Linked DNA regions of Trichocoleus sp. FACHB-46. The protein of the gene in region 2 binds, or shares a complex with, the protein of the main gene of each other region. Links are inferred from orthologs where the notes say so. Each region holds a gene or a part of one and is shown on either strand. Other genes may lie near its edges. The genes, in order: dnaG and dnaB.

What was found.
Region 1: the proteins of dnaB (region 2) and dnaG are in contact, whole or in part, in a crystal structure (PDB 2R6A), measured with the Geobacillus stearothermophilus proteins. The link is inferred for Trichocoleus sp. FACHB-46 from one-to-one orthologs. Residues at the interface, in WP_033016901.1 of Geobacillus stearothermophilus: Ser13, Glu15, Ala16, Gln18, Glu91, Leu92, Asp94, Ala95, Val96, Pro97, Thr98, Ala99, Ala100, Asn101, Tyr104, Tyr105, Ile108; in WP_049624496.1 of Geobacillus stearothermophilus: Lys456, Leu457, Leu458, Pro459, Ala460, Asn463, Ala464, Leu467, Leu535, Leu536, Ile537, Ala538, Gln544, Glu545, Asp548, Tyr549, His552.

The regions. Positions count from the first base shown.
Region 1 is NZ_JACJOD010000041.1:93,494-108,352, forward strand. The notes cover bases 6,893-9,813. They hold dnaG (DNA primase), read right to left. Parts: upstream 9,401-9,813; coding sequence 7,385-9,400; downstream 6,893-7,384. Other genes in these bases: H6F72_RS23930 (pentapeptide repeat-containing protein), read left to right, coding at 6,893-7,388; H6F72_RS23940 (N-acetylmuramoyl-L-alanine amidase), read left to right, coding at 9,725-9,813. Also shown: beta-carotene ketolase CrtW, read right to left, coding at 1-141; H6F72_RS30875 (hypothetical protein), read left to right, coding at 225-350; H6F72_RS23900 (chlorophyll a/b-binding protein), read right to left, coding at 483-698; H6F72_RS30880 (hypothetical protein), read right to left, coding at 880-1,014; H6F72_RS23905 (glucosidase), read left to right, coding at 1,013-3,730; H6F72_RS23910 (rhodanese-like domain-containing protein), read right to left, coding at 3,741-4,178; tRNA preQ1(34) S-adenosylmethionine ribosyltransferase-isomerase QueA, read right to left, coding at 4,233-5,399; H6F72_RS23920 (hypothetical protein), read left to right, coding at 5,550-5,939; H6F72_RS23925 (YraN family protein), read right to left, coding at 6,015-6,614; more of H6F72_RS23930, read left to right, coding at 6,879-6,892; more of H6F72_RS23940, read left to right, coding at 9,814-11,128; H6F72_RS23945 (hypothetical protein), read right to left, coding at 11,144-11,821; H6F72_RS23950 (hypothetical protein), read right to left, coding at 12,148-12,558; H6F72_RS23955 (class I SAM-dependent methyltransferase), read left to right, coding at 12,646-13,308; H6F72_RS23960 (DMT family transporter), read right to left, coding at 13,320-14,255; H6F72_RS23965 (FAD-dependent oxidoreductase), read right to left, coding at 14,280-14,859. UniProt on the Escherichia coli protein: RNA polymerase that catalyzes the synthesis of short RNA molecules used as primers for DNA polymerase during DNA replication.
Region 2 is NZ_JACJOD010000030.1:19,093-33,958, reverse strand. The notes cover bases 6,349-9,276. They hold dnaB (replicative DNA helicase), read right to left. Parts: upstream 8,527-9,276; coding sequence 7,171-8,526; downstream 6,349-7,170. Other genes in these bases: rplI (50S ribosomal protein L9), read right to left, coding at 8,704-9,162; H6F72_RS16690 (pentapeptide repeat-containing protein), read left to right, coding at 6,349-7,150. Also shown: H6F72_RS16715 (histidine phosphatase family protein), read left to right, coding at 1-1,029; H6F72_RS16710 (dihydroorotase), read left to right, coding at 1,043-2,308; lepB (signal peptidase I), read right to left, coding at 2,313-2,915; H6F72_RS31170 (amidohydrolase family protein), read left to right, coding at 3,301-3,705; H6F72_RS31165 (amidohydrolase family protein), read left to right, coding at 3,705-3,956; H6F72_RS16695 (hypothetical protein), read left to right, coding at 4,389-6,101; more of H6F72_RS16690, read left to right, coding at 6,158-6,348; gloB (hydroxyacylglutathione hydrolase), read right to left, coding at 9,343-10,116; H6F72_RS16670 (hypothetical protein), read left to right, coding at 10,378-10,584; H6F72_RS16665 (glycosyltransferase family 4 protein), read left to right, coding at 10,625-11,806; H6F72_RS16660 (FKBP-type peptidyl-prolyl cis-trans isomerase), read right to left, coding at 11,931-12,494; H6F72_RS16655 (phasin family protein), read right to left, coding at 12,614-12,937; H6F72_RS16650 (TIGR03792 family protein), read left to right, coding at 13,222-13,530; H6F72_RS16645 (zinc ribbon domain-containing protein), read left to right, coding at 13,613-13,978; two-component system sensor histidine kinase NblS, read right to left, coding at 14,042-14,866. UniProt on the Escherichia coli protein: The main replicative DNA helicase, it participates in initiation and elongation during chromosome replication. Travels ahead of the DNA replisome, separating dsDNA into templates for DNA synthesis.

The DNA.
Region 1 (14,859 bases), on a different replicon or contig from region 2:
GCAAGCTAAACTCGTCGCCCAAAGGCTTAACATGCCTATTGCAGTGATCAGGCTACGGTTTGCTTCTTTCGCGGGGTCAGCGATCGTTACCTCTTCTTTTAATGGGGCAGCGGGTGGGGATACTTGCTCAGAGGAAATCAAATCTTCAGCTCCAGATAACGATTGACTTAAGTAGGCAGATACAAAGCTAAGCAGCCACCGCTCAGCGTGGGTAAACAATTTCTATGAAGAATATTTACTTTAATCCCGTCTGCCTCCTAAACCAAGGCTTTCTGGCAGAACTAATGCAAAAAGTGGAGTTGGATGTGTCGATTTTCCAACTTAACCATTCCGAGACTCTAGATGAATAGGACATTGGGCCATAGCAAAACCTTGTGGTCAGACTGGCAACTTAAGCTGAGTTAAGGCCACCAGTCTAACGACAAGGTTGGATGCTTATGACTTATTCAGTGATTAACAGTCAGTTACTAACGAGCCAGTGACTAACGAGCGATGTACTGGGGTAAGAAGTGCAGCACGTCACGCAATACACTGTAACCGTTCAAATCCCACAACAGATATGCCAAGAAACCAATCATGGCTAGACGACCGTTCCATAGCTCGGCTTGGGGATTCCAACCAAACAAAAAGGCGTTCCGATCTTTGCCGTTATAAGCGTTAGCAACAGTGGGTAGATCAGCAGAAGGACGAGATTCCATATTTACATTCCTCAACGAACTTGTTAACAAACTTGTTATGTCCCTATAGTATCGAGTTGCCTCTAAGCCGCAGTCTGCCTAGGGTGCGAAACTATAGGCCCTCCTTCTGACCGATGTAAAGAAACTTTAAGCTAAAACGGCTCTAACTAAAGATGAGTACAGGCAAGTACAAGCCCGAACTCTACAATTCGACAGAGGCTGAGTCGGCAAAGGCAGGTGCGTTAAAATGGCTCAACTTTAAGGATTGGGGTTTAAGAATCGAGGGCTGATTGAGCCAAGATTTACTTTGCTGCACGCGATCGCTTGAGAGAGCCATGACAGAAAACACCACCGCAGAAGCTCAACGGCTAGAAGCAACTCGTCAAAGACAGGCGCATTGGCGCAGATGGGGACCGTATCTCAGCGATCGCCAGTGGGGAACTGTCCGGGAAGACTACAGTGCTAGCGGGGCAGCCTGGGACTATTTCACCCATGACCAAGCGCGATCGCGGGCTTACCGTTGGGGAGAAGATGGCATCGCAGGCATTTCGGACAATCATCAACGGCTTTGTTTTGCGATCGCCCTTTGGAATGGCAATGACACAATTCTCAAAGAACGGCTGTTTGGCTTGACTGGGAAAGAAGGCAATCACGGTGAGGACGTTAAAGAATACTATTTCTACCTCGACAACACGCCGACGCATTCCTACATGAAATGCCTCTATAAATATCCACACCAGGCATTTCCTTACGAGCAATTGGTGGCCGAGAATGCTTGTCGGGGTCGCGATCAACTAGAGTTTGAGCTATTGGAGACAGGCATTTTTGACGAAGAACGCTATTTTGATGTCTTGGTTGAATATGCTAAAGCGGCTCCAGAAGACATTTTGATTCGCATCAAGGTCAGCAATCGCGGGCCAGAAGCTCAAACCTTACATTTATTGCCGACGCTGTGGTTTCGTAACACTTGGTCTTGGAGTACGGGGTCTGGGAGTGAGAAGCAAGCTTGTCCCTCCCTTCCCAACTCCGACAAGCCCTTACTGTCTAAAGCGAAATCTAAGGACAAGGACAATTACAGCGTCATTGCCGCCTCCCATTCCAGCTTGGGTGACTACTGGTTGTATTGCGACCCACCGACAGAGCTGCTATTTACCGAAAATGAAACCAATACGGAGCGTATTTTTGGGACGCCTAACGTTTCGGCTTATCTCAAGGATGGCATCAACAACTATGTAGTTCAGGACGAGCACACTGCTGTCAATCCTGAATTGGTTGGCACCAAAGCCGCAGCACACTATATCTTGCAGGTACAGGCAGGCGAGACGCAAACTATTCAACTCAGATTAAATCAAGTGGCTCCAGCGCTTGTCACCGCTTCTCCCTTGGGAGCTGAGTTTGAGCGGGTTTTTAGCGATCGCCAGCGGGAAGCTGATGAATTTTACCAACGGGTTTGCTGTTTCACGCGATCGCCCGATTTGCAAAACATCCAGCGTCAAGCTTTTGCGGGCCTATTGTGGAGCAAGCAGTTTTACTACTACGTGGTGGATGAATGGTTGAAAAACGTGCCTGCTGAGCCATCCGTATCCCCGGAGCGGCTGAAAGGGAGAAACTCTGAGTGGATTCATTTATTTAATGATGACATTCTCTCCATGCCCGACAAGTGGGAATATCCCTGGTTTGCGGCCTGGGATCTGGCCTTTCATGTGATTCCCATTGCCATGATTGATCCAGAACTGGCTAAATACCAACTGGATCGCCTGACGCGAGAATGGTACATGCATCCCAACGGCCAACTGCCTGCTTATGAATGGGCGTTTGGGGATGTGAATCCTCCTGTCCATGCTTGGGCAGCGTGGCGGATTTACAAGATTGAACAGAAACTATACGGTCGGGCCGATAGTGTTTTTTTAGAGCGAGTATTCCAAAAGCTACTGCTCAACTTTACTTGGTGGGTGAACCGCAAAGATGCAGCGGGCAATAATGTCTTTCAAGGCGGCTTCCTCGGTCTAGACAATATTGGCGTATTCGATCGCAGTTCCGAACTGCCTACCGGAGGTCGCATTGACCAATCGGATGGCACCAGTTGGATGGGCATGTATAGCTTGCATATGCTAGCGATCGCCTTAGAGCTATCAAAAGCCAATCCCATCTACGAAGATATTGCCAGCAAGTTCTTTGAGCACTTCCTCTACATTGCGGAGGCTATGAACCGCATGGGCCGAGAAGAAGCCTCCCTCTGGGATGAAGCAGACGGCTTCTATTATGATGTGCTCCATTTCCCAGACGGGCATCAAGTGCGCTTGAAAGTTCGCTCCATTGTTGGCCTGATTCCTCTGTTTGCAGTGGAGGCGATCGAAGCGGAACTCCTAGAGCAGTTTCCTGGTTTCTGGAAGCGAACGGAGTGGTTTATTCGCAATCGTCCCGATCTGACACAAAATATTGCTTGTATGAAACGGCAGGGGGTCGGCGATCGCAGGCTTTTGGCGATCGTTTATCGCGATAAACTGCGGCGGATTCTAGAGAAAATGCTAGACGAAAAGGAATTCCTCAGTCCCTATGGCATTCGGGCTCTGTCCCGTTATCACGCCGAGCATCCTTACATTTTTGAAGCGCAAGGCCAGGAACACCGCGTTGATTATGAGCCAGCGGAATCCACTAGTGCCTTGTTTGGGGGCAATTCTAACTGGCGTGGCCCGATTTGGTTTCCCATCAACTTCTTGCTAATCGAATCGCTGCAAAAGTTTCATCATTACTTAGGTGATGACTTTAAAGTGGAATGCCCGACAGGTTCTGGGCAATGGATGAACTTGTGGGAAGTCGCCAGCGAAATCTCCCAACGACTCATAAAGATTTTTACCCAAGATGCCGCCGGTCGTCGCCCCGTCTATGGAGACACAGAAAAATTTCAAACCCACCCACACTGGCAAGATTTGATTTTGTTCTACGAATACTTCCACGGTGACAATGGTGCTGGAATCGGTGCGAGTCACCAAACTGGCTGGACTGCTTTGATTGCTAAATTAATCCAGCAGGTGGAAGAGCACGAAGATTAGGGCATAGCCTTCAATCTAGAGGTAATTCTTCCTGCAACTCCGCCCGATACTCAGGCTTGAGCAACAAGCCCCACTGGGCGTTGTAAGGATGCACTTTGGTCGTAGGCTGCTCGGCTTGCCAGAGCGGTCGTGCTTCGTTGGCCCACTGAAAAATGCTGCCTTCCAAGTCATAAACCTGCGTGAAGCCTGCTTGCGCCAACTGAGCCGCAACTTTCGCACTGCGATACCCGATCGAGCAGTAGACAACTAGGGGTGTAGCCTGATCAATCTGGCCTAGAGCGGCCAAGTCAGGCGCAATCGGATCGATTTGCTGAGCAGTTGCCAAATGGCTGACTGCATACTCAGCCTGAGTTCGAGCATCTAATAGGAGCGGTTGCGATCGGACAGGATTGCTGAGCCATTGAGCGAGTTCTGCGGTCGTGATCCACCGAACCTGCGGAAATTGCATTGCAATCGAACGCCTGATTAGCTTGAAGATGAGCGATCGCCCCATGCCCATGATTTAGATTCTGGCCTCTGGCAACACCAGCATGGCATCCCCAAATGAATAGAAACGGTACTGTTCCGCGATCGCCTCTTGGTACAACGCCATCAAGCGCGGACGACTTACCAACGCACTCACCAGCATCAGCAAACTGGAGCAAGGCAAATGGAAATTGGTAATTAATCCCTCCACGACGCGCCATTGATAACCAGGGTAAATAAATAGATTCACCTTGCCTTGGTAGGGCTGCAATTCACCAAACTGGTTGCCATTCTGCTCAGCTTGCTGCGCCACTCCTTCCAGGGTGCGGACGACCGTCGTACCCACAGCAATCACGCGCCCGCCTTGGGCTCTGGTCCGCTGAATTTTGGCGACTGTCTCGGCTGGAACTTCTACCCACTCGCTATGCATAGCATGTTGGGTAATATCCTCCGCTTCGACGGGCCGAAAGGTGCCGACTCCCACATGTAAGGTAACGAAGGCTTGGTCAATGCCTTGAGCTTGTAACTTAGCCAGCAACTCAGGGGTAAAGTGCAAGCCTGCGGTTGGGGCTGCGACAGCTCCAGGTTGCGCGGCATAAACCGTTTGGTAGCGTTCTGGCTCTGCTTCCGATTGGGTAATGTAGGGTGGCAAAGGTACTTGGCCGAGTTCGTGTAGGCGTGTTTGCAATGACTCCCCATCGGGCACCTCGAACTGCAAAATCCTCCCTCCCGTGGGCGCATCCGTCGCTAAGACCGTGGCCTTTAAGCTCGGTGGCTCAGTTGGGTCTGGACCAAACTCAATTGCCGCTCCGGGTTTCAGCCGCCGACCGGGTTTGACTAGAGCCAGCCAGCAATTAGGTTGGGGTTGGGGTTCTAGGAGCAAAACTTCGATCGCGGCACCCCCTGGCTTACGACCGTACAACCTGGCGGGAATCACACGGGTATTGTTGAGCACTAGTAAATCTCCCGACCGGAGGAGATCTGGCAAGTCTCGAAAGATGCGGTGGCTATGCTGAGTTGGGGAATCGAGGACGAGCAACCGTGCCTGATCCCTTGGCTCTACGGGGTTTTGAGAAATCCTTTCTTCTGGTAACTCGTAGTCATAGGCGCTCAGTAATTGGTCGGAGGTAGGCTCGGACGCGATCGCCGGAGTGACAGGCTGATCTGAGGAACTAAAATTGTGAGGTTTGGCCGTGAAGTTCATACCAGCGTAAGGCTGCGACAAGCAATGAAGGGCAAAACTTATAACAACATTGGGTGGAACCCCCCATAGGAGGTCGGGGGCTTCTCCCCTATTGGCTTCAGCAAATCCCCGTAAGAATAGAAATGTAGCATTCGCTGGGTCCGAAGAAACATGGAATATCTCTACTACCTTGGCAATGCCAGCCTCACCCTAAGAGTCGTCGAACACCTACATGGCACCACGCTAATGCCTGTTCGATTCATGACTGTAATTCATCAGATTGATGGCTGGGTCGTCAAGGTCAAGATGAATCGCTACTTGAGCCCACAAGAAGATGGAGATTTCCGAGCTTTCTTGAATGAGCTAGGCATTCCCTACGAGCCAGAAATTCGTATTCAAATGGCTTTGTGGAGCCTGGAAACGGGTCAGTCTGCCATTGATGTGATGCGGCGCTATCAAGTAGCGGTGGTTTCTCACGGTAGCCCCGATCGCGGTGAAATTGAAGAGTTCCGTAAGCAGTTTGTTCTAGGACTGGGCTATTGTCCTGAGACGCTAGCTTAAGCTGCAACACGTGGCAATTTCTTCTGGCTGGCTATCATCTCCCAGCAGGTGTTGGAGTAGCCTGATAACGGCAAATTAAGTGAAAGCCGCTTGGATATAATCTTTTAAGCTTAGTTGATAACCTTCGATCGCAATAGGTTGCCCTTGGGCGATCGCTGCTTGACTCTGGTTAACCACATGATTCATTGCTAATATCGCAGCCTGAACTTGATCGACACCAAGCTTTTCAGGTTGCGATCGCGCTTTTGATTCAGTTTGATACGCCACCAGCGCCACATCAAAGCGGCAAGGTAGTTTTGCAAGTTCTGGATAATTGGACAAAAATAATTCTGCTGTCTGCCAAAGCTTGGCTTGCTTTTGGGTCGTGATCGCTAGCAAGCCGTCCGTATCCCAATTGTTGTCGCTACGAGTTTTAACTTCCACAAATACAAGCGTGGCTGAACGCGATCGCATCTGGTCAGGTGATATAGGTCTAGATGCTATGGATTGTTGGACCGCAGGTTGTTGGGCAATTAGGTCAATTTCGCCCCAACGACAATGCCAGCGTTGATGCAGCAGTCCCCAACCTTGAGCTTGCAACCATGCTGCAATAAAGGCTTCTCCTAGCAACCCGATTTCGCTCTTAGATTGAGACGAGCGGCGCGATCGCGAGGGTCTAGGCGTGTCAGAATTCATGCACTTTACTTAAATTTGCTTGCAGGAAGAAGCAGTCAGACTTTAACCTTCGTTACGAGTCTAGTGCTTTTTCACCAAGGAGACCGACAGCTTCGGGTAGGATCAGGGATGGGACCGCTCAGGTCAGTCTAGGCTGCGCTTAGCGCTAGCCTATAGATTGATGTGGCTCCCAGACTCACTGATTCGTCACAGTCACTTAGTAAAGTACGCGAGATGGACAGAAGGTACGGTTTCCCATTGCTTCAGCACCCAATTCAGAAACCAGTGAAAACAGCCTGGTATCAACGCCTAGCCACTGCTTGTTTCAGCTTATGCTGGATGACTCTGGCGGGGTTGCTGGTTTGGGGGGCGATCGCGGCTCCTGCTTTGGCTGAGGACTATAACAAAGCTTTCTTGGTGGGGGCCGACTTTTCGGGCCGTGTTTTAGTAGACTCCAGCTTTACTAAGGCCAATATGCGCGGCATCAATCTCAGTCAGAGTGATTTGCGCGGAGTGAGCTTTTTTGGGGCTAATCTGGAAGCTGCCAATTTGGCAGGGGCAAACCTCAGCAACGCCACGCTAGATACGGCTCGCCTGTCAGATGCAAATTTAACCAATGCGATTCTAGAAGGAGCCTTTGCCTTCAACGCCAAGTTTGAAGGAGCCGTGATTGACGGCGCAGACTTCACCGACGTGGAGTTTCGACAAGATGCCCAAACTTTGCTCTGCAAGGTGGCGAAGGGCACTAACCCAGCGACAGGACGCAACACCCGCGACACGCTCTATTGCAACTAACCCAACTGCGGCACTTCTAGTAGATCGGCTGGGGTGACGCAGCGTTGGCGATCGAGTTCTTGCAGGTAGCGTCTTTCGTCGTAGAACAGCTTCTGAAACCGCAAGGCTTCGACATCGAAGGCCGCATCTAGGCTTTGTTCTAAAGAATCTAGGATTTGTACTTGGTTGGGGTCAGCCAAGATCGCTTGCGTGGCTTCTTCCCACATCTTCAGCAAGTGACGGCAACGTTTCTCGCACATAATCCGCTCTAGGCTAGCAGTGGCAGTGCGAATCGCTAGACTCGGACGGAGAATATCTAACTTTGCTGTTTCATCGAGTTGCAGAATGTGCAGAACTCGCTTAATTTCCTCTGGCGACTCAGTGCAGCGGTCTTGCAGGGCCGTGAGTAAGTCAACTTCTGTGTGCTCCTCCCAACTGGCGTAAGACTGAGGCAGTTCGGTCTGAGGCTCTTGATTTTCTGTTTCTTCAATGTCTAGGATCTGCCGCCACAGAAAGCGGTAATGAGACAAGCTAAACTCCAGTTCACGCTCTTTAAGGGCGTTATGCACTTCTGGACGATGAGCGGGGCAATGAATGTAGATACGGAGCAGTTGGGCTTCTGCTGCTTCTCGCAAGCTGTAATCGGTGGGTTTTTCCCATTTTTGCGATCGCCCGTGCCAACGCTGCCCCCGAACTTGGGTGCGGAGGTTTTCTTCCAGTTGCAGCGCAAACCTGGCATCGCCTTGACTCAAAAACCCCGCACACTGATGAATATAGTGGGTTCGTAAAGGGGTATTGGGTAAATTGCCTAGGAGCTTGACGATCGCCTGAATCGACTGCTGGAACTGATCAGCTTGCTTCAGGTCTTGGCCTTGGAGCGCTTGTTGAATTTGCCAATCTAACCACAGGGGCGCTCTTTCCAGGAGGCTGAGGTAATGCTCTGAAGAATGCGTGTGCAAGAACTCATCCGGGTCTTTGCCTTCGGGAATGTTGAGGACTCGCAACTGCACCTGACCTTGGTAAGCCAAATCAGCCACTTCCCCGATTGCCCGTTCTGCCGCTTTCACCCCCGCCGCATCGGCGTCAAAGTTGAACACAACTTGCTTTGACTCGCTATAGCGCAGTAATTGTTTGACTTGGGCCACACTCAATGCGGTACCCAAAGACGCGACGGCGTTGGTAATCCCGGCGGCATGCAGGGCAATTACATCAAAATAACCTTCTACGACTACCGCTTGGTCTTGCTTGGCGATCGCAGCGCGGGCCTTGTCTAACCCAAACAGGGTTTTGCCTTTGTCAAATAGATCCGTATCGGGGGAGTTGAGGTATTTGGGTTGCTCATCGCTCAGGGTGCGGCCCCCAAACCCAATCACACGACCTTGAATATCCAGAATCGGGATCATCAAGCGATCGCGGAAACGGTCGTAGTAACCACCCCCAGATTTGCGCGGCAAAATTAATCCAGCTTGGTCTACCAACTCCACCGGGTAGTGTTTCTGCTCTACCAAATAGCCGTACAGCGTTTCCCAACCCGCCGGAGCGTAACCGAGTTGAAACTGCTGAATCGTTTCTTGGCTCAGGTGCCGAGAGTTTTGTAGGTAATCTAAAGCGACCTTTCCTTGAGGTTGTCGCAGTGCATGCTCGTAAAATTTGGCCGTCAGCGACAAAATCTCGTACAACTGCTCCCGCACCGAAAGCTGCCGTTGCAACTCTTGGCGCTGTTCTGGAGCCAAAGTTTTGACATTTACTTGGTAGCGGCGAGCCAGATCCAGCACGACATCGCTGAAGGAGTTTTTACCCAACTCCATCAGAAACTTGATCGTGTTGCCACCCGCTCCACAGCTAAAGCAATAGTAAAACTGCTTGCTGGGACTGACGCTGAAGCTCGGAGACTTGTCATCGTGGAACGGGCAGAGCCCGACAAAGTCTTTGCCCTGTTTCCGCAGCACGACATGCTCAGAAACTATATCGACAATGTCAGCTTTTTGCTTGACTTGCTCAATAGTGTCAGGATGCAGCCGAGGAATGTCCATTGACGCTGTGCCGAAAAGTAGAACTCACTTACTATTGTCACCGCTCTCTCAGTTTCAGCCAAGCCGTTGTGCTTTGAGAAAAGCCGTGCTGTGACTTCATTTGCCTAAACCCGTTGGTACAAAAGGCTGAAGTTCGAGTATTATCACGGTGATCTCGCCTGGAAGCTGTATTCTGGCTTTGGGTTGGGCATAATCAATTCGTTAAGGGTAATTTCATTTATTCAGAGTCATGGGTAGAGGGCCGTTCTAGAGGTCAAGCTACAGCAGTTTTATTAAACAGAAACTAAATATCAATAATTTTTAGCTCTAGAGGAAACAGCGCAGATGGGACGAATCTTTATTTCGGCAGGTCATGGTGGAAACGAGAACGGCAGAATCGATCCAGGCGCGATCGCGGGCGGCACCACAGAAGCCAGAGAATTGATTCTGCTGCGGGATTTGATCGTCGCCGAACTGCGATCGCGAGCGTTTGAAGTTTTGGCCGTACCCGATGACCTCAGCCTAGCGGGGACCATTGCCTGGATCAACAGTCGCGGGCGCGTGGGTGACGTAGCCCTAGAAATTCACGCTGATGCCTTCTCTGACCCCTCTGTGAGGGGAGCCAGTGTTTTCTATATTGCCAATAATGACGAGCGCAAAGCTCACTCAGAGCTGTTGTTGCTGGCGCTGCTGCGTCGAGTGCCCCAACTGCCAAGCCGAGGAGCTAGACCCGACACTGCTACCGGAGTGGGCAGCCTAGCTTTTTGCCGCCAAATCATTCCTGCTTCTCTGTTAATGGAAGTGGGTTTCTTAACCAATCCAGACGATCGCTTTTTGATTCAAAACCGTCGCCGCGATATTGCGTTGGGTCTGGCTGACGGCTTAGCAGCTTGGAGCCGAGCGGTAAGTGGAACAACTCCTACGCCAACTCCCACACCAACCCCTACGCCTACGCCCACTCCCACGCCCACACCTTTGCCGACTGGCACCTATACTCCCGCCAACATCAATATTAATGGCTCTATTTATGGTGAACAGGGCATTGTGGTCAATGGCAATGCTTACATTCCAATTGACTTGGCCGATCGCCTGCGGGTAGATTTGACCAAAGCCCCTAATATCCGCCGGATCAACTACCGCAACATTGTCTACATCCGAGCGGTCGATCTGCGGGAGGTTAATATTTCTGTGGGTTGGGATAGCGTCAGCCGGACAGTGATTTTGCGATCGATCCTTTCAATTTGTCCCGGTCAACTCGATCGCATCATTAGCAACGGCAACACTTCGGAAGTCCAGCTAATGATGTTCCTCAAATCTAACAATGAGAATGCTTTAGCTCAGTTTCCCGACTTACCGAAGCTGTACCGAGAAGAAGCCAGCGTGGAAGGCGTAAATTACGATATTGCTTTCTGCCAAATGTGTGTGGAGACGGGCTTTTTACGCTTTGGTAGTGAAATCAAACCTTCGCAGAACAACTTTGCTGGCTTGGGAACAGTCGGTGGTGCTGAGGTGGGTGCGTCTTTCCCCAGTGCCCGCATTGGAGTTCGGGCGCATGTGCAGCACCTCAAAGCCTATGCCAGCACCGAGCCTTTAGTTCAGGATGTGGTTGACCCGCGCTTCCGCTTTGTCACTCGCGGTATTGCCCCTTTGGTGGATCAACTGAGTGGTCGCTGGACTGCTGACTTACAGTACGGCACTAAAATTACCGCTACCCTGAGAAGGCTCTACGAAACCGCAGGATTACTGTAAGGCTCGTTGAATTTACTAGTTGCGATCGCGCTCAACTGTTTCTAACGCAAGATATCGAGTTTGCAACACTCGAGACTGAGCGGCCAATACCTGAGATTGAGTTCGCAGCCTTTGAAATTGTGCTTTTAGCGCTAGAGATCGGGCTTTAAGGCGGTCGTGGTCATCCTTAAATGCGATCGCTTGTTTGGATAAAGGGTAGGTGTTATCTGTGCCAGAAATACGAGGCTGCGGAGATGTCCATCTCCGCAGCCTTCCCAGATCTCTAGGGCTACCATCTCGGCCATAAATTAGTTGAAGCAACCTGGCTAGAGCCTCTCTGATAGGCTCATCCTCATTGAAAATTTTTTTCGCGATCGCTTGATTATAAGAAACTCGATCGGAGTTTAAGGCCTGACATAGTTCTTGATTGGTATGCTGCAATTCCTGATAGCAGGATTTCAACTCCTTAGCCTGGCTCCACAACTGCTGATACAGAACCTTCTTTTGTGCTTTCAGTTGTGTTGCTTCTGCTTCTAGCTGCTTGACCTTTTCCTCAATTTGTTGAATAAAAAGGTTTAGATAGTCCTCAAAGTTGGACTCTTTACTATTTAAAGGCTCATCTTGCAGCTGCTGAATTTGGGCTTTTAGTTCCCTCACCGCCATTAAAATGTCAACTTGGATTTGGCCCTTAGTGGGTTGTGTTTGGTTATCCATACTTCTAGCGATCGCTAGATTTAAACTAGCAAAAGAATACTGATGCTCACAAATTTAGAACTCATTACAAAAACTTGATTCGTCCTTTTGGACGAATCAAGTTTTTGTGTTTATGGCTACTAGCATTTTCTACTTAGTAGCTGAACTCTTCAGACGAGTTGAAATATTTTTAGTTGATTCCACTAAAATCACACCTACTGTCCCGCTGGATATTGGTTGACAAACTGAGTCAAAGGTCAATGGCGATCGCGCAACTTGCCCAACCATCGTTAATCTCTCCCTAGGTTTATGGGAGTCCTGGCAAATTTGATTTGATGAGTTGAAGTCTACTGGAGGGGTTCTGTTACCCAAGTAGATTCAGCTTCTGTATCTGATTTGCTAAGCTGAGCTAGCTTCCAACTTTTCTGGTCAGGTTGCTGTTGCAGGTAGACCTCGAACGGATTTTTTTCCTGAGTGACTTGGCGGCTAGGAAACTTTAAGGTGAGGTCGTAAGTTCCTTGGAGATGGTAAGCAGATAAGCCTTGAATCTTTAGCGAGTCTTGCTTAGCGATCGCGACTTGCTTCACTTCTACTTTGGGGGGCTTTTTGAGCCGGAGTTGTTGGGCGAGGGTTTGCTGGGTTTGGCCGACTTGTAGAGCGATCGCTTGTTGAACGACTCGGTCACTCAGCCCCGGAATGCCGTTGCCACAAGCCGTTAATAGTCCTACCAGAACTACTGCCAAAATCGCTCGGATCATAAACTCCACTCTCCTCTGAGTTCCAATTACAGCAAATCACCCTCAATATAGTAATTTTGTAGCTGCATTTTTAAGCAAAACATTCCTATGTCTAATAAAACACTGGATTTGACGAATCAACTGTATGACTATCTGTTGTCCAACTCTTTGCGTGAACCGGAGCTTTTAGCGCAACTGCGACAAAAGACCGCTGAACATCCGATGGCTCAGATGCAGATTGCTCCAGAGCAAGGGCAGTTTATGGCGCTGTTGGTGCAGCTAATGGGGGCTAAGAAAACGCTGGAAGTGGGAGTATTTACAGGTTACAGTTCCTTAGCGGTGGCGCTGGCTTTACCCGCTGATGGCAAAATCATTGCTTGCGACGTGAGCGAAGAATATACCGCGATCGCCCGTCGTTATTGGCAAGCCGCAGGGGTGGCTAACAAAATTGAGCTGCGGATTGGCCCAGCCGTAGACACCCTAGACCAGCTTTTAGCCGCTGGTGAGGCCGAAACCTTTGATTTTGCTTTTATTGACGCTGACAAGAGCAATTACTGGAACTATTACGAGCGATCGCTGCAACTCGTGCGTCCGGGTGGGTTGATCGCGATCGATAATGTGCTTTGGTCTGGACGGGTGGCAGACCCGAAAGTGCAAGACAACCGCACCGAGTCGATCCGCGCCTTTAATGCCAAGCTACACCAAGACCAACGCATCACGCTCAGCCTGGTTCCGATCGCGGATGGCTTAACCTTGGCTCTAAAGCAGTAGCCGAACCAGCATTAACTAAACAAGAACCAAACCCCTGCCCAAGCGACCAAGACGCCTAAAATGGCCTGTCTGCTGACCACCTCACCCATTGCGATCGCGATTGGCAAAATGAACAGGGGACTGGTGGAACTGAGGGCTTGGGCTACCCCAACTGCCGTAAATTTGAGCGAAGTTTGTTGCAGCCAGATGCCCAAGTAGGTGCTGAAAAAAGAGGTAATGGCGATCGCGCCTAGCCAAGACATTCCCTTCCGGCGATCGCGCTCAAATTCTAGGGTTTGCATCACCAATCCTGCTTGCCGTCGCACTAGTAGCCACACCAGCATCACCAACACCCCGGTGGCTAAACGGACTAGGGTGCTCCACAAGGGGCTGATAGTGCTCTGAGTTAAAGCAGCACGAGATAGCACCGCCCCTCCTGCTTGGCCCAAGGCTGCTAGTAAACCGTAACCAACTCCTAGTAGAGGATGCGTTGGTTTGCCTGTCGCTGAATTGGCTGTTTCGGTAGGCGATCGCTCACTCACCACCCAAGTCACACCGACAATGGTAAGAAAAATCCCCAACCAATTGCTCAGTTTTAGGGTTTCTTGCAAAAACAGTAAGGCGAGGAAAGCGGAGAGCGGGGGTGCTAAAGCCTCCAGTAGCAGAGTTCGCCTTGGCCCCAGTAAATTCAGTGCGGCAAAGTAATAAGTGTCGCCAAAGCCAATCCCTACCACTCCACTCAGGATCAATAGTCCCAAAGCTGTGCCGTTGATGTCGGGTAAGCCGCTGCCTTGAAGCCAGAGGGTAATGGCGAGGAAGGCGATCGCAATCACGCCTTTCAAAGAGTTCAAAACCAAGGGAGGCACCCGCTGCCCAATGCGAGTGTAGATGACAGACGCGATCGCCCACAAAAATGCCGCACTCAGCGCGGCTAGTTCGCCCTTAAATTGGGTGAGCCAAATTAGCATGGGATTTGTGGAGCTGATGAATCCCTATAATCTCCCAACCTTGAGGTCTTGGAGAATTTCGTTAGCGGCTTGGATGCCAGATAGCGCTGCCCCTTCCATAAAGCCCTGCCATTCGTAAAAAGAGTTGGCATGTTCTCCGGCGAAATGGAGATTACCGACGGGTTTGCCTTCGTTGCCCGCAATGCTGGTAAATTGTCCGGGCGTGTAGCAGGTGTAGCTGCCTTTGGTCAATGGGTTAGAGGGCCAAGGCTCTAGGTGAACGCGGTATTGACCATTGATTTTAGTAGCGACTGCTTTTGACCCCGGATACACTCGATTGAGATCCGTAAGGAAGCGATCGGCCTCGGCTTGCACATTGCTGACTTTGAGACGCAGAGCGCGATCGCCACTAGAGTAGTCGGTGAGAATCGCCTGAGTACTGGTGGCTTTAACGGGGTTGGTTTCCCAGGTGGATTGATGATTGGGTAAGTCGGAGTAAGAGCTGCCGTTGCTGCTAGGGAGCCAAGGCCGACCGTTGAAGCCGAGCATCATCTTGGCATTGTTACCATAACCCAGCTGTTGGATGGCTTGAACCTTCCAGGCAGGCAGACCCAGGCTTGGATCC
Region 2 (14,866 bases):
GATATCCAGTTGTGGCGAGACCAACCGCATAAACTACGGATGGAAATCCCTGGACCGAACGGCACAGTTGATTTCTTTCCAGTCCCAGCGCTTTACGAACAAGCTCGACAGTTTTGGCAAGAAGTTTTACCTCGGCATGGGGACCAAACCATTCTGGTTGTCGCTCATAGCGGCATTAATCGAGCTTTGATCAGCACTGCCATTGGTCTAGATTGCGATCGCTACCAATCTTTGCAGCAATCTAACTGCGGCATCACTGTCTTGAATTTTGCAGGTGGCTTAGACGCGCCTGTGCAGGTAGAGTCTCTGAACTTGACCGCTCACTTTGGCGAACCGTTGCCAAAGCGTCGCTCTGGTCAAAAGGGGCCCCGCCTCTTACTGGTGCGGCACGGAGAAACAGAATGGAATCGGCAGAAGCGCTTCCAAGGTCAAATTGATGTCCCACTCAATGACAATGGGCGCGAACAAGCTCGACAAGCAGCTGAGTTTTTGCGCTCCATTAGCATTGATGCGGCAGTAAGTAGCTCAATGCAGCGGCCCAAAGAAACAGCAGAAATTATTCTGCAATACCACCCCAACATTGATTTAAAGCTCGACGATACCTTGCAAGAAATCAGTCATGGTTTGTGGGAAGGCAAGCTAGAGTCAGAGATTGAGGCAGAGTTTCCTGGTGAGTTGCAACGCTGGCAAGCCACCCCCGAAGCCGTGCAAATGCCTGAGGGTGAGAACTTGCAACAGGTATGGGATCGGGCGATCGCAGCTTGGAACGCCATTGTCGAAACAGCGGCTGCATCTCCCACCCCCCAGACCGTATTGGTGGTGGCTCACGATGCCATCAACAAAGCCATTTTGTGTCATGTGGCAGGTTTAGGGCCAGAAAATTTCTGGAACTTCAAGCAAGGGAATGGTGCGGTGAGTGTGATTGACTACCCCAAAGGCCCAGCAGGGCACCCTGTCTTGCAAGCAATGAATATTACGTCTCACCTAGCAGGTGGAGTTTTAGACAAAACGGCAGCAGGAGCTTTGTAAGTACGAAGGCATCATGACTAATGAACTGCTCCAACAAGTCCGGGTCTTAGATCCTGCGGCGATGACCGATCGCGTGGCCGATGTCTTGATTGTCGATGGCAAGATTGAGGCGATCGCAGACTCTATCTCTGAGTGGCCCACCGATAGTCAGGTACGAGATGGTCGAGGCTTGATCTTAGGGCCAGGGTTAGTCGATTTGTATAGCCACTCTGGCGAACCCGGATTTGAGGACAGGGAAACCCTACGTTCTTTACAGCAGGCCGCGATCGCAGGTGGATTCACGCGCCTAAATATCCTGCCTGACACGACCCCCGCTCTAGACAATCCCGCTGGACTCGCTTGGTTACAAGACAAACGGCAATTTCAGCTTCCAGTCCAAGTTCGGGCATGGGGCGCTTTGACGCTAGGAGTGCAAGGACAACAAATGACCGAGCTAGCCGAGCTAGGAGCAGCAGGCGTTGTGGGTTTTGCCGATGGCCGAGCTTTATCCAGTTATGGACTCCTGCGGCGACTTTTGGAATATCTCCAGCCATTGCAAAAACCTGTGGCGCTTTGGCCTTGCGACCCCAAGCTAACAGGGAATGGGGTGATGCGAGAGGGACCAGAATCGATTCGCTTTGGCTTGCCTGGAAGTCCTGCGATTGCCGAAACCACTGCGATCGCGGCTCTCTTCGAACTCGTTGCAGCGATCGGTACGCCTGTGCATATCATGCGAGTCTCGACTGCCCGTAGCGTGGAATTGATTCAAGTGGCTAAGGAACGGGGTCTGCCCATTACGGCTAGCACCACCTGGATGCATTTGTTGCTCAATAGTCAGGCGATTCAAACCTACGACCCCAACTTACGGCTGGAGCCTCCATTAGGCAACCTAACGGATCAAGCCGCTTTAATTGATGGCATCAGGCAAGGCGTGTTAGATGCGATCGCGATCGATCACACTCCTTACACCTATGAAGAAAAAACAGTGGCTTTTGCCGAGGCTCCTCCAGGCGCGATCGGATTAGAGTTAGCACTCCCTCTGTTATGGCAACGCTTTGTCATGAGTGGTGAATGGACAGCGCTAGAGCTTTGGCGCGTACTCAGCAGCAATCCAGCCAAATGTTTGCAACAGCCTGTCGCCACAGTCGCACCTGGCCAACCTGCTGAACTGGCTTTGTTTGACCCCAGCCAGCCTTGGGTGGTGAGCGGGCAGTCTCTTAAGTCTTTATCTATTAACACACCTTGGTTGGGTCAAGAGCTGCTTGGTCAGATTGTGCAAACCTGGTGTCCTAGTTCTTAAAGAATTACTGAGCAGACTTAAGTTCATAAGCTGGCTCTTGGCCTAACTCTCCAACTCGATTGGGAGGCCAGAAACGCACCACAGCTCGACCAATGATGCGATCGCGAGGGACAAACCCCCAGTAGTGACTGTCGTAGCTGTTATTGCGGTTGTCGCCCAGCACTAAATAAGAGTCAGAAGCTACCTGCACAGGCCCCCACTGGTAGCTGGGTTTCTCGTCAATGTACTCTTCTCTCAACGGTTGGTCATTGATATAGACTCGCCCTCCCTTGACTTCTACCTTCTCACCCGGTAGACCAATCACCCGTTTGATGAATGCATCCTTAAAGCCTTGGTCTTTTAAGGTTTGAGTTGGAGAGAACACGACAATATCGCCTCGCTCTAAGCTATGGAAGTGGTAGCTTAATTTATCTACAATCAAGCGATCGTTGATTTGTAGCGTTGGCAGCATTGACCCGGATGGGATATAGCGCGCTTCAGCGACGAAAGTGCGAATTCCCAAAGCTAAAATGACACTCAGCCCAATGGTTTTGAGTCCCTCTAACCAAGGATTTTCAACTTGTGGTTGGGTATTTTCGTCAGACGCTTGATTCTGCACACGAGTCATAGGTGTTTACTTACCAAGGAAAAGAGCGGTATCAATTCAGAGTTATAAGCGTTACTCAGACTACCAGCCTATCAATTCAATCCAACAAATGGGTTTGATACTGCCATGTAACGATGGGGAGCTTGTAAAACTCTGACATAAAAATCGATATTTAGACACGCATCAATTTACGTTATCTTAGCCAGTTGCTTATCTCACAAACGGTTAGCGCCATGCATTCTGCCTCTCATCTACTCATTCGCCAGGCCCAAGTGCTCCTACCCAGTGGTGAACTCATGGTAGGAGATGTACAAATCGAGGGACTATTATTCAGGTTGCACCCGACCTCTCCGATACGATCGATAGCGCAGTCAGCCAGGAAATAATAGACGCTCAAGGACTCACTTTGTTGCCAGGAGTGATTGACCCGCAGGTTCACTTCCGCGAACCAGGTTTGGAGCACAAGGAAGATTTATTTACCGCCAGTTGTGCCTGTGCCCAGGGAGGCGTTACTTCTTTCCTGGAAATGCCCAACACCCGCCCACTAACCACTAACCAAGCCGCGCTAGACGATAAACTGCGCCGAGCGGCGGAAAAGTGTTTGGTGAATTACGGCTTTTTTATCGGGGCAACGGGTGACAACCTCACGGATTTACTAGAGGCGCAACCAGCTTGTGGCATCAAGATTTTCATGGGCTCAATGCATGGCCCTTTGTTGGTAGATCAAGAGTCAGCCCTAGAGTCCATCTTTGCCACAGGCGATCGCCTCATGACAATGAGGCGTTATGGCAAGCCTTACTCGATGACGTAATTGACTTTATTGCCACTGACCACGCCCCACACACCTTAGAAGAAAAAGCCCAAACCTACCCCAACACACCTTCAGGCATGCCAGGTGTTGAAACCTCGCTGCCTCTGATGTTGACTCAAGCTAAAGCGGGACGCTGTACCGTGGCCCAAGTAGCTCATTGGATGTCCACAGCCGTTGCCAAGGCTTATGGCATTCCGAAAAAAGGCGCGATCGCTCCAGGTTACGATGCTGACCTCGTACTTTTGACCTAGAAAACTATGCTTCAGTCAGGCGTGAAACCCTCCAAACCAAGTGTCGCTGGAGTCCCTTTGAAGGTTGGGAGTTAACAGGCTAGCCTGTAACGACTATTGTGGGAGGCCAAGTGGTTTATGACCCCGGGAAGCTGAACACAGAGGTCCGGGGTCAAGCATTGACCTTCAGCGAAACTTGAGGAATTCACTAACAGTCTAATCCGGACAGGGAGCCACAAATTCAGCAGTTGCGGTTTGCACAACCCTGGAAACTTTAAAGAGATGGTGTAGTCAAACTGCAACCGCTAAAGCTGGGGTTAATTCCAGATAAACTCCTATTAGTGACGTACCAAGTTCATCTAAGTAACTGGGCATGCTTAAGGTAAAGAATTCCATTAAGTTCTCCTTTGAGCTGTCTTGGCTCGCTTAGGTGCATTTTTCCAAACAAAAATCATGGCAAATACAGAGCTGCTACATTCGATCGCCCATGACCTAGAACAGCATCCAAACTCAATTCGGATTAAAAAGCTAATTTTTTATATTTGCAAAAATTTTTGGGAAAACAATTTAGATATTATCAACTCTCATTCTCTAAAAAATCTTATTCAAGAATTACTTAGCCTTCATCCCACTTCCAGCGCTCTCAACTCTCATCTAACCAGGGTCGCTCAAGGTTTGAGCAAACCAGCGGAGTACAGTTTAATTGCCAATCTTATTTTCCAAAAAATCAAAAGTCTTTATTCTGAGATTTCATTAGAGTCAAATATTACCTCAAAGCAACAAGAGGCACTTAGAGTCGCTGGTAGGCTTGCTCAAGACAAAAACTCAATTAGAATCAAAAAAATCCTCACTTATATTTGCAAAAATATTTGGGAGAATAACTTAGATCAGCTCCAGCAATACCACTGGCAAGAGTTAGTCGAAGAGTCTTTGGAGCTAGCACCAACTCTAGAGAGCCTAGAGCTAGTACTTAACAGTATTGTAAGAACCCTTAATCGCCAAACCGAATATTCTCTGGTTGTGGGTAGCATTATTAATTGTTTCAGTACCTTATACGCTGAGAAGCCAGCTTCAACTCAGTTAATGAGTGACAACGGCGATACACAAATAGTTATTCAAACTGAGCAGACGAATTTGGTAGTTGAGCCTCAATTTGCTCAAGAAGCTTATTCCAAAGAGTCAACTTGTTACACACAAGTTTCCTCCCATCTAGAAGCTCAACCAGAGAAGATTCGGATCAAAAAGCTAATTCTTTGCGTCTGTAGGAATTATTGGGAGAATGATCCAAGCAAGCTACAAGCAATACCCCTAGAAGTTTTAATTGCCGAGCTACATGCGATCGCTGGCAACCTCACTGACCTAAAACTACTTTTAAGCAGTGTTGTTAGTACCTTAAACCGGAAAGCAGACTACTTTTTAATTGCCGATACAATCACTCAGTCTCTTGAAGCCCTCTACTGCCAATCCATTAATTCAGCCCCAGTAGCTCTGCCTTCAAATAATCAAGCTGAAGCTAGTTTCACCCAACCGATAGATCAACATTCAGCTTCTCAGGTAGCGCGATCGCCAGGAATAGAGACAGAGCTAGCGAAAAGTGCGTATGCTCCTTTTGAACTACGGCTCGAAATCATGAAATATACCAATCCTCTTCGAGCCAAAATTTTGCTCTTTTCAGTACTTCAGCATAAGTTCTCTTTTAGCGCTTCTGATTGGTCAGCTCTCAAAGCTTGTGAATTTGATTATTTACTACAACAACTATTTGAACAGTGTGAAACCCTGTCCACCCTTGAATCTCGGCTAGAAATCATTGCCAGCTGTTTAGAAGATCCCTATGAGTACAATCAGGCAGCGGGAGCCATCATTCAGTGCGTTAAACCCTTTTATTCACTCATACAACGCCAGCCGAAACTTAGTTCAGCTGAGTCTATATCATCACCAATTTACTCAGAGCATTTCTCCCCTGAGCAAACCAGGATTAAGTTCAATTTTGAAGAAACCCTCTTAACTTCTGGCCATGTTGATATCGAGGTGGAGACCGAGCAGACTTGCCAGTTTGGCTCTACTGCGAAACCCGTTTTTAAGGATGAAGCGCGATCGCTAGATGACTTAGATCAAACCTGCGAACTATCGTCTACATTAGCTCCTAAAATATCAGCTCAAAGCTGAAATAAAATTGCTGATTAGGATGAGGCTTTGGTCATAAATAATTACAAGTAACTTCTATGAACGCAGATGAATTAATTGGGCGATATGCTGCTGGTGAGCTTGACTTTAACGCCTTGAGTTTGAGCGGCATTAACTTAAACGGAGCTGATTTAATTGGAATCAACCTCTCTAAAAGTGATTTGCAGGGTGCATCATTCATTTTTGCCTACCTCAGTCGAGCTAATTTAAGTCAAGCCAACTTAATAGGTACAAAGCTGAGTGGAACTAACCTCAATCAAGCAGATCTACACCGCGCCAACCTTCATGATACTGATCTGCATGGTGCTAGCTTGCAAGCTGCGGATCTACGCAGTGCTGACATTACTTTGGCTAATTTACTCGATGCCAATCTAATCGACGCGGATCTACGCAATGCCAACTTAAGCGGTGCGAATCTCACAGGTGCCTGTTTACGAGGAGCTAATTTTCGCCAAGAGAACCGTCAATATGTTGCTAATCTGAGAGGCGCAAACTTAGCTAAAACCGATCTGAGAGGTGTTAATTTAACAGGTGCTGACCTAGCAAGAGTGAACCTGCGCGGCGCAAACTTGAGCGAGGCTATGTTAAGAGACGTTGATCTGAGTGAAGCAGATCTCACAGGTGCTATTCTTAGTGGCGCTTTTCTCACAGAAGCTCAACTCAGCGGTGCCATTCTAGTCGGAGCAAACTTGGTCAACGCCAAACTGGAGCGAGCTACATTATGCGACGTTGATCTAACAGGCGCGAATTTACACAACGCCATCTTGCCTGATACCAAGCTGAGCAAGGCTAAATTAGAGCAAGCTAATCTCACTGCTGCGAAGTTGAGTCGAGCCGACCTAAGCCGTACCAACCTTCGCCATGCTAACTTGACTGACGCTAACTTGATTGATGCCTATTTAGCGAGAGCCGATTTGAGTTACGCCAATCTGACTGATGCCAACTTGGTCCGAGCCGAGCTCAGTAGCACCAATTTAATGAATGCCAACCTCAAGGGAGCTAAAATGCCTGACGGCAAAGTTAATAGCTAACTTAACTAGAATAGTTGTCCTTACGGGCGGTTAGGAGAAGCCAAGTTACGAAAACAGGTGAACTGCGGCTCAAATAGCAGTTTTACCGTTCCCACCGGACCATTACGATGCTTGGTAATAATCACCTCAGCAATTCCGCGATCGGGTGTATCTGGGTTATAGTACTCGTCGCGGTAAATCATCATAATCAAATCCGCGTCCTGCTCGATCGATCCCGACTCCCTCAGGTCAGACATCATGGGTCGCTTGTTAGTCCGAGATTCCACACCTCGGCTTAACTGCGATAAGGCAATCACTGGAACACCGAGTTCCCGTGCTAAACCTTTCAGTCCGCGAGTTACTTTCGACAACTCTTGAACTCGGTTGTCTGAGCCGCTACCCTCCATTAACTGCAAGTAATCGATCAAGATAAGTCCCAAGGGTTTTCCATTCTCTGCCTGCAAGCGACGGGACTTGGAGCGCATCTCGGTCACACTGATGTCCGGCGTATCATCGATGTAAACATTTAGCTGTGACAATGTGCTGATGGCGTGCCCCAAAGGTTCCCATTCAGTCTGGCTGATCCGCCCAGAGCGTAAACGCCCGCTCTCAATGCGAGACTCACTGGAAAGTAAGCGGTAAACCAACTGCTCCTTGGACATCTCCAAACTAAAAACTGCTACGGGTAGCTTGTGAAACGCGGAAATGTTTCGAGCAATATTTAAGACGAAGCTGGTTTTCCCCATTGACGGACGACCCGCCACAATCACCAAATCCGATCGCTGGAAACCTTGGGTCATGGCATCCAGGTCGTAAAAACCACAAGCGATCCCTGGCATCACCATGCCTAAAGAGCGGCTTTCAATGTCGGAGAAAGTGTCTGTGAGAATATCGGAAGTGGGGACTAGACCTTGTTGCGGGCGGTCTTGAGTAATGCTGAAAACTTTTTGCTCAGATTGATCGAGGATCTTGACTAGTTCGCTATTAGTTTCATAACCGAGTTGCGCGATCTCTGTGCCAACTTGAATCAACTTGCGGCGCAAAAACTTATCCATGACCAGCGAAGCATACTGATCAATGTTGACGGCGCTGATCGTGCGATCTACTAGTTGAGCGAGTCGGCTTTGCCCACCCACTTTTTCTAGCAGGCTGTGATCTTGCAGCCAGCTTGTGAGGCTCATGAGATCGGTCGGCTTACCTTGGCTATGGAGCGTGACCGCTGTTCGATAGATTTCTTGATGCGCACTAATGTAAAACGCCTCAGGCCGCAGAATATCAATCACTCGATTGATGGCTTCTGGGTCGAGCAAGATACCGCCCAAGATGGCTTCTTCCGCATCAATGTTTTGCGGGGGCAGGCGATCGCTCAGCGGTTGGAAACTTAAGTCGTGAACCATAACAGGGACAACTGTAAAAAGGTTTGGATCAAATGAGACGGATGAGTAGCTGACTCACCCGTCCTACACTGAAGAACAAAACTGGTCAGTTGCAGCCTCTATGGGGCCTCACACACTAGCCTGTTATGTATATCAGAATTCTACCGACGCCAAGCGGCAAGAATTAGCTAACCAGAATTAGCTAGCAACGACTTCAATCTCTACTACAGCGCTCACATCAGGATGCAGTTTGATTTCTGCTCTGTAAGTTCCAACTTTATTAATGTCGGGTAGAGAAATTTCGCGGCGATCGACATCTTCACCTGTCGCTGCCTGAATTGCTTCTACGACTTCACGAGCTGTAACCGTACCGAAGATGGCATCGCCTTCACCCACCTGCTTCTGAATGGTGAGACGAGTTGCCTTCTCTAGAACTGCTTTTTGCGTTTCAGCTTGCTGCTTTTGTTCCAGCAATAGCACACGCTCTTTCTCTTTACGACGCTCTACTTGCTTAAGAATGCCAGGGTTGGTCTTAACAGCAAAGCCTTGAGGAATCAAGTAATTGCGGGCGTAGCCGGGAGCAACTTCTACCAGATCACCTGTTCTCCCTAGCTTGCTAACATCCCGATTTAAAACTAACTGAACACGTTTCGCCATGATCTTTCCTGTGATTAACTGTGCGTACCTTGGGAGGTGTTGTCGCTGTCGTCAGAACACTTTATCGTATCGAAATGTGAGGAGCGATCGCAAGTTTAGTGACCATCTAATTTCTGTCAACTCCTAGTATCCCCTCACATTTCGTTTTGCCCAGTCACTTAGTACAGGTGCCACTATTCTCTAAAACTGCTCCTTAAGTTGCCGTAAACGCGCAAAAGTTTCCACTTGCTCAGCCATCTTGACGGCTTGTTGAATACGGGGCACATCCCAGCGCAGGAAAGGATTTGTGCGTTTTTCCAAACCCAAATTTGAGGGTACAGTCGCTTCCGAACGCTGACGCATTGCTTCGACCTCAGCTAAGCGGGTTTGCAAATCTAAGTTAGCGCTCTCCACGCTTAAGGCAAACTGTAAATTCTTTAGGGTATATTCATGGGCGCACCAAACCCTGGTGTTGTCTGGCAAAGCTCGCAACTTGCTTAAAGATTGCACCATTTGCGTCGGAGTCCCCTCAAACAAGCGACCACAACCGCCTGCAAAAAGTGTATCCCCACAAAATAGCTCTCCTGCGTCCTCGGGGTTAGTAGGTGGAAAGTAATAGGCGATGTGGGCGCGGGTATGCCCTGGCACAAACAACACTTCTGCTTCTTGGTCTCCAAATGGAACGCGATCGCCTCCTTGCAGAAACTTCTGTTGTCCTGGAATGCGTCCGCGATCGCCCTCCCCTCCATACACAGTTAAGGTGGGGAATTTGCGCAGCAGTTCTGCGTTTCCACCCACATGATCCCCGTGATGGTGAGTATTAAAAATCGCTACTAATTCTGCACCAAGCTGAGCCAGAAACTTTAAGACTGGCTGCGCCTCTGCTGGATCTACCACTGCTGCTATCCCCTGGGCAGGAGCATGCAGGACAAAAATGTAATTATCGGAGAGGGCTGGGAGTCGATAAACTTGCATCAGTCCATTTTCTCATTGGTTTCCCAGAATTGAACGACACTTTAGGCTTAAGTGCCCCTCAAGCGACTCAAGGAATTTGACTACTTAGCGATGGGTGGCAATCAACTCACACCTTAATGAGAGAGATTTACACAAATTCACTAAGTCTTCATTGTGTGCTCATTGCAGCTTTGCCAAACCGCTGAGATAAAGCTATGACAATAGCTTTATGAGGACTGCCTCAGCCAAACGTTATCAGACGTATCAGGACAAGTCATACTCATGGTGTGGACAGCGCAAAGTAAATCAAGCCTAAGCATAAAAATAATTACAGAGCAAATTATTCAAGCTGGACAGCTGAGCCGCCGAGAGCATTTGCAATTAACTTCTATAATTCTTTCCGACTCTAAGCTTTCTTCTGAAGACCGACGGCAGATCAACTTAATTTTTGACTATCTGCAAACGGGTCGCCTCAAACTAGCCGACTAAATCTTCTGGTAGCATCACTGTATTCCATCCTTCTACACTCTTGAGCCCCCAACCCGCTAAAAATCGCCAGAAAATTTCTGTCATTACACCCGACTTATCAGGGGGTGGAGTGACAAGGGCTTATTTGTTGAGCCAAGTTCTACAAAAACTTGATTATGACGTAGAAGTTGTTGGGTTTCTCTTCGGTCCATCCATCTACCCCAATCCACCCATTGGCCTCCCAGTTCAGGCATTTCCTGGCTGTAATTATCCAAGGCTACTGAGTCCAGCCAAGCAACTGCTTGATCAGGTGAATGGGGATATTATTTACGCCGTCAAGCCCAGGCCCACCAGCTTTGGTATGGCTTTATTGAAGCAATTATTTTCTAAGCGTCCAGTCGTCTTAGATATTGATGACTGGGAGCTAAGCTGGTACGGCGGCGACAAATGGGCCTACCGTCCTACGGTGAAACAGTTAGCGAGGGATGTGTTGAAACCGGAAGGGGCATTAAGACAGCCAGAACACCCCTTGTATTTGAAATGGAGCGAGAATCTGGTCAGTCGGGCGAATGCCATTACTGTAGACACTCAGTTTCTCCAAAATCGGTTTGGCGGCATCTACCTACCCAATGGGAAAGACACCGCTTTATTTAATCCCAAAAAATATGACCCTGAGACGAGCCGGGAGCGCTATGGTCTTGCGGGATATAGAGTCCTGATGTTTCCTGGAACACCCCGTCCTCACAAAGGTTTAGAAGATGTTCTGCTGGCTTTAGAGATGTTGAACGAGCCAGATTTAAGACTCGTGATGGTGGGTGGCCGTAGACCAGACGACTACGATCGCCAACTGGTTGAGCGCTGGGGACAATGGATTATTCAATTGCCGAGATACCCAGTTGAGCAAATGCCTGAAATTGTTGCGGCAGCTCATGTAGTAGTGGTGCCACAGCGGGATACACCAACGGCAAAGGCGCAATTCCCACTCAAGCTAACCGACGGTATGGCAATGGCAAAGCCAATTTTGTCTACCAAGGTTGGTGATATTCCGACTATTTTGGCTGGAGTCGGATACCTAGTTGAGCCTAATTCTCCAGAACAAATTGCTGAGCAACTTCGAGCCATCTTTCAGGACTGGGAGTCAGCTTGCCAATTAGGTTTGAAGGCGCGGCAAAAATGCGTAGAACACTACAGCACCGATGCAATGGCATCTACTCTAGAGAAATTGCTTGGACAGCTGAAGTGATGGAGGCCGACAGTTCCTCGAAACCTAAAACCTAACCCCCGACCCCTCCCCTAGGCTCGACACGCTTTTCAGCTTGAGGGAGATTTGGGAAGAGGTCAGCTCAAATGAAAAAACTTGCCAAGAATTAGCTGATTTTCAGCAGCTCAACATCAAAAATCAAGGTGGCATTAGGAGGAATCACGCCGCCAGCACCACGAGCACCATAACCTAGTTCAGCGGGAATCACGAGTTTGCGACGGCCACCGACCTTCATGGTGCCTACGCCTTCATCCCAACCCTTGATTACTTGACCAACTCCAATTTTGAAGCGGAAGGGTTGACCGCGATCGCGAGAGCTATCAAATTTTGTGCCGTCTTCTAAAGTGCCTGTGTAGTGCACTACGACAGTTTGTCCAGTCTGAGGAGTTGCTCCAGTTCCTGCTTCTATTTCGGTGTACTGCAACCCTGAAGGAGTTGTGACGACATCATTACTATCCATTACCACCTCAGTATTTTCGGACTTCTCTGCGTTGTTAGATAGGGGGTTCTGCGCAATTAAGCTGCTGCTCACTGTTTGTGATACTGCTGGTTGGGGTTGAGTGTTTTGCAACTCCCCAGCGATCGCGGAACTGCGACCACTAATCTGCGTGACGACTAGCAGTACACAGCAAGCTAGCATCAGTCCCAAGCTAATTAAAATCTCTCGCAAAATTCAATTCCTCCTAGCATCGAAAATACAACTAACTTTACAGCCAGCATCCAGTGCTGTTTCAGGTTAGCGTATGCTTTTCAGTTTAAGCTCTGAGTTGAATACTGCGATCGCCCGTTTTAGCGCCACGACTTATTTTCTAAATCCCGCACTTGCCGCTCCAAGCGATCAAGCCGCCCCCGTAGCTCATCCATTTCAGATTGCTTGGGCACACCCAGATCCTGCAAAACGTTACGAAGCTGTCGCTGCATCTGAGCGTCTAAATTGCCTTGCTCAGACTTGAGATGAGTCATCAAGTCATCTGCAAACCTCTTGGCTTGTTCAGGATTGAGTTGTCCTGTTCTCACCCACTCATCGCTGACCTCCCTTAGTTTTTCTGCTACTAGAGAGGTTGTACCCACTCCAATCATCAGTAGCTGCTTAATGAAATTATTGTTGTCCATGCGATTTCTCAGATTGTGCGATTGCAACAGTTGTAAATGTAGGCTTTTGTGTAATTAATGAAGTTTTAGTGTTATTCTTCAAACCGGACTGAACCCAGCCTACAGCTTTATTCTGTCAAATCTAAAGCGTTCCTAACCTGCTTTGGCCAACAAAAAACCACTTGCCGTCTTTAGGTGTAGGTTGTGGGATTTGAGTTTGTTAGACTCACTCGTTACTTTGTGGCCATCAACGACGACTTAGATGGATTAAATTACTCTACAGGAAACATTAGACTGGGTTGTTTATGGTGATCGAGTGGCTCAAAATCAAGGTTGCTCCTGAAATGCGAGAGCAGTACATCCAAAAAGATGCCGAAATTTGGACTGCGTTTCTCTCTGAGTATCCTGGGTTTTTAGGCAAGGAAGTTTGGATCAATCCGGATAACTCTACAGAAGTTATTTTGGTGATCCGCTGGGCTAGTAGAGAGGCTTGGAAATCTGTGCCTAGCGATCGCTTAGCAGCCATAGAGCAGCAATTCGCCCAACAACTAGCTGGCAGCTACCCCATCATTGAAGCGGGGGAGTATCAGGTGCGGAAATTTCCGCAGTCATAAGAGACGATCTCCTTCGAATTCCCTCAAGGCGCTGTAGGGCTTAGGCTAGCATACGAAGAAGACCCGAACCTTCTCTGCTCCAATGCCTGAATGCCCCCGCTGTCATCAAACCGTTAGTTCACAAGCTATCACCTGTCCTCAATGTCACCTGGCGTTGAAAGCTCACGGACATCCTGGGATTCCGTTATATCGAGCTGATGAAGCTACTTATTTATGTGACACTTGCACTTATCACGACGATGACACTTGCAATTTTCCTCAACGACCTTACGCGAAAGAGTGCACACTCTATCAAGATCGCGCCCAAAGCTATGCAAATCTGAGCGCAAGTAAAAGCTACACCAATCAAACCTCTGGCCTCAGTCAGCTCAAAACTTGGATCAAGCGCAATGCTGGCTGGTTAGCACTCATTGGTTTAGTGGTGATTAGCTTGCTCCTGTCGTTGTAGGTGATTCAAGATTGACTTCACGTTTCTACGGACAGCACGCTTATCGTAGCCCCAAGACGGAGTTTAAGGTAGAGTCGCAGGTACAGATGCCACATTCGCATCAGTCGTGTGGTCCACCGCCGGTAAGCTTCCAAGTAACGAGGCTGCTTCTTGAAAAACAGCTAAGTCAAACCAGAAGGTCGTTCCCACACCGACTTCACTCACCAAATGTACGGCGCTGTAGTGTTTTTCAATAATATTTCGCACAATCGACAGCCCTAAACCTGTCCCTTCTAGAGTGTGAACTCGGTTTTCAACCCGGAAGAAACGGTCGAAAATTGCCTCTTGATCTTCTTGATCAATGCCAATTCCCGTATCAGATATTTCAATCCGAACAGTCCGAGGTTGGTTTTGTAGGGCGACTGATTTTAACCGGAACTGCGACTGAAGCACATAAGCTCGAATCGCGACTTTGCCACCGGATTCAGTAAACTTCAGGGCATTACCGACTAGATTGGCAAACACTTGCAGTAGTAAATCGTAGTTACCCACAACTGCTGGCAAGTCTGGTTCAATTTCGTGGCTGAGTTCGATGCCTTTGTCTCTAGCATTGAGCTGATAAGTTCGTAGCGTCTGCTCAATGGGTTGACTGACATCTACGGCCTCGAAGTGATAGCGTTTACAAGATTCTAGACGCGATAAATCCAAGACATCGTTGACTAAACGAGTCAGGCGATCGGTTTCCCGATTAGCCGTTTCTAAGAACTCGCAGCGTTCTTCCTCGGTGAGTTCTTCTCCGTACTCATGCAAGGTTTCAATAAACGATTTGATGTTAAATAGGGGGGTTCTCAATTCGTGAGAAACGTTGCTGATGAACTGGCTCTTAGCTTCATTCAACTCCACTTCACG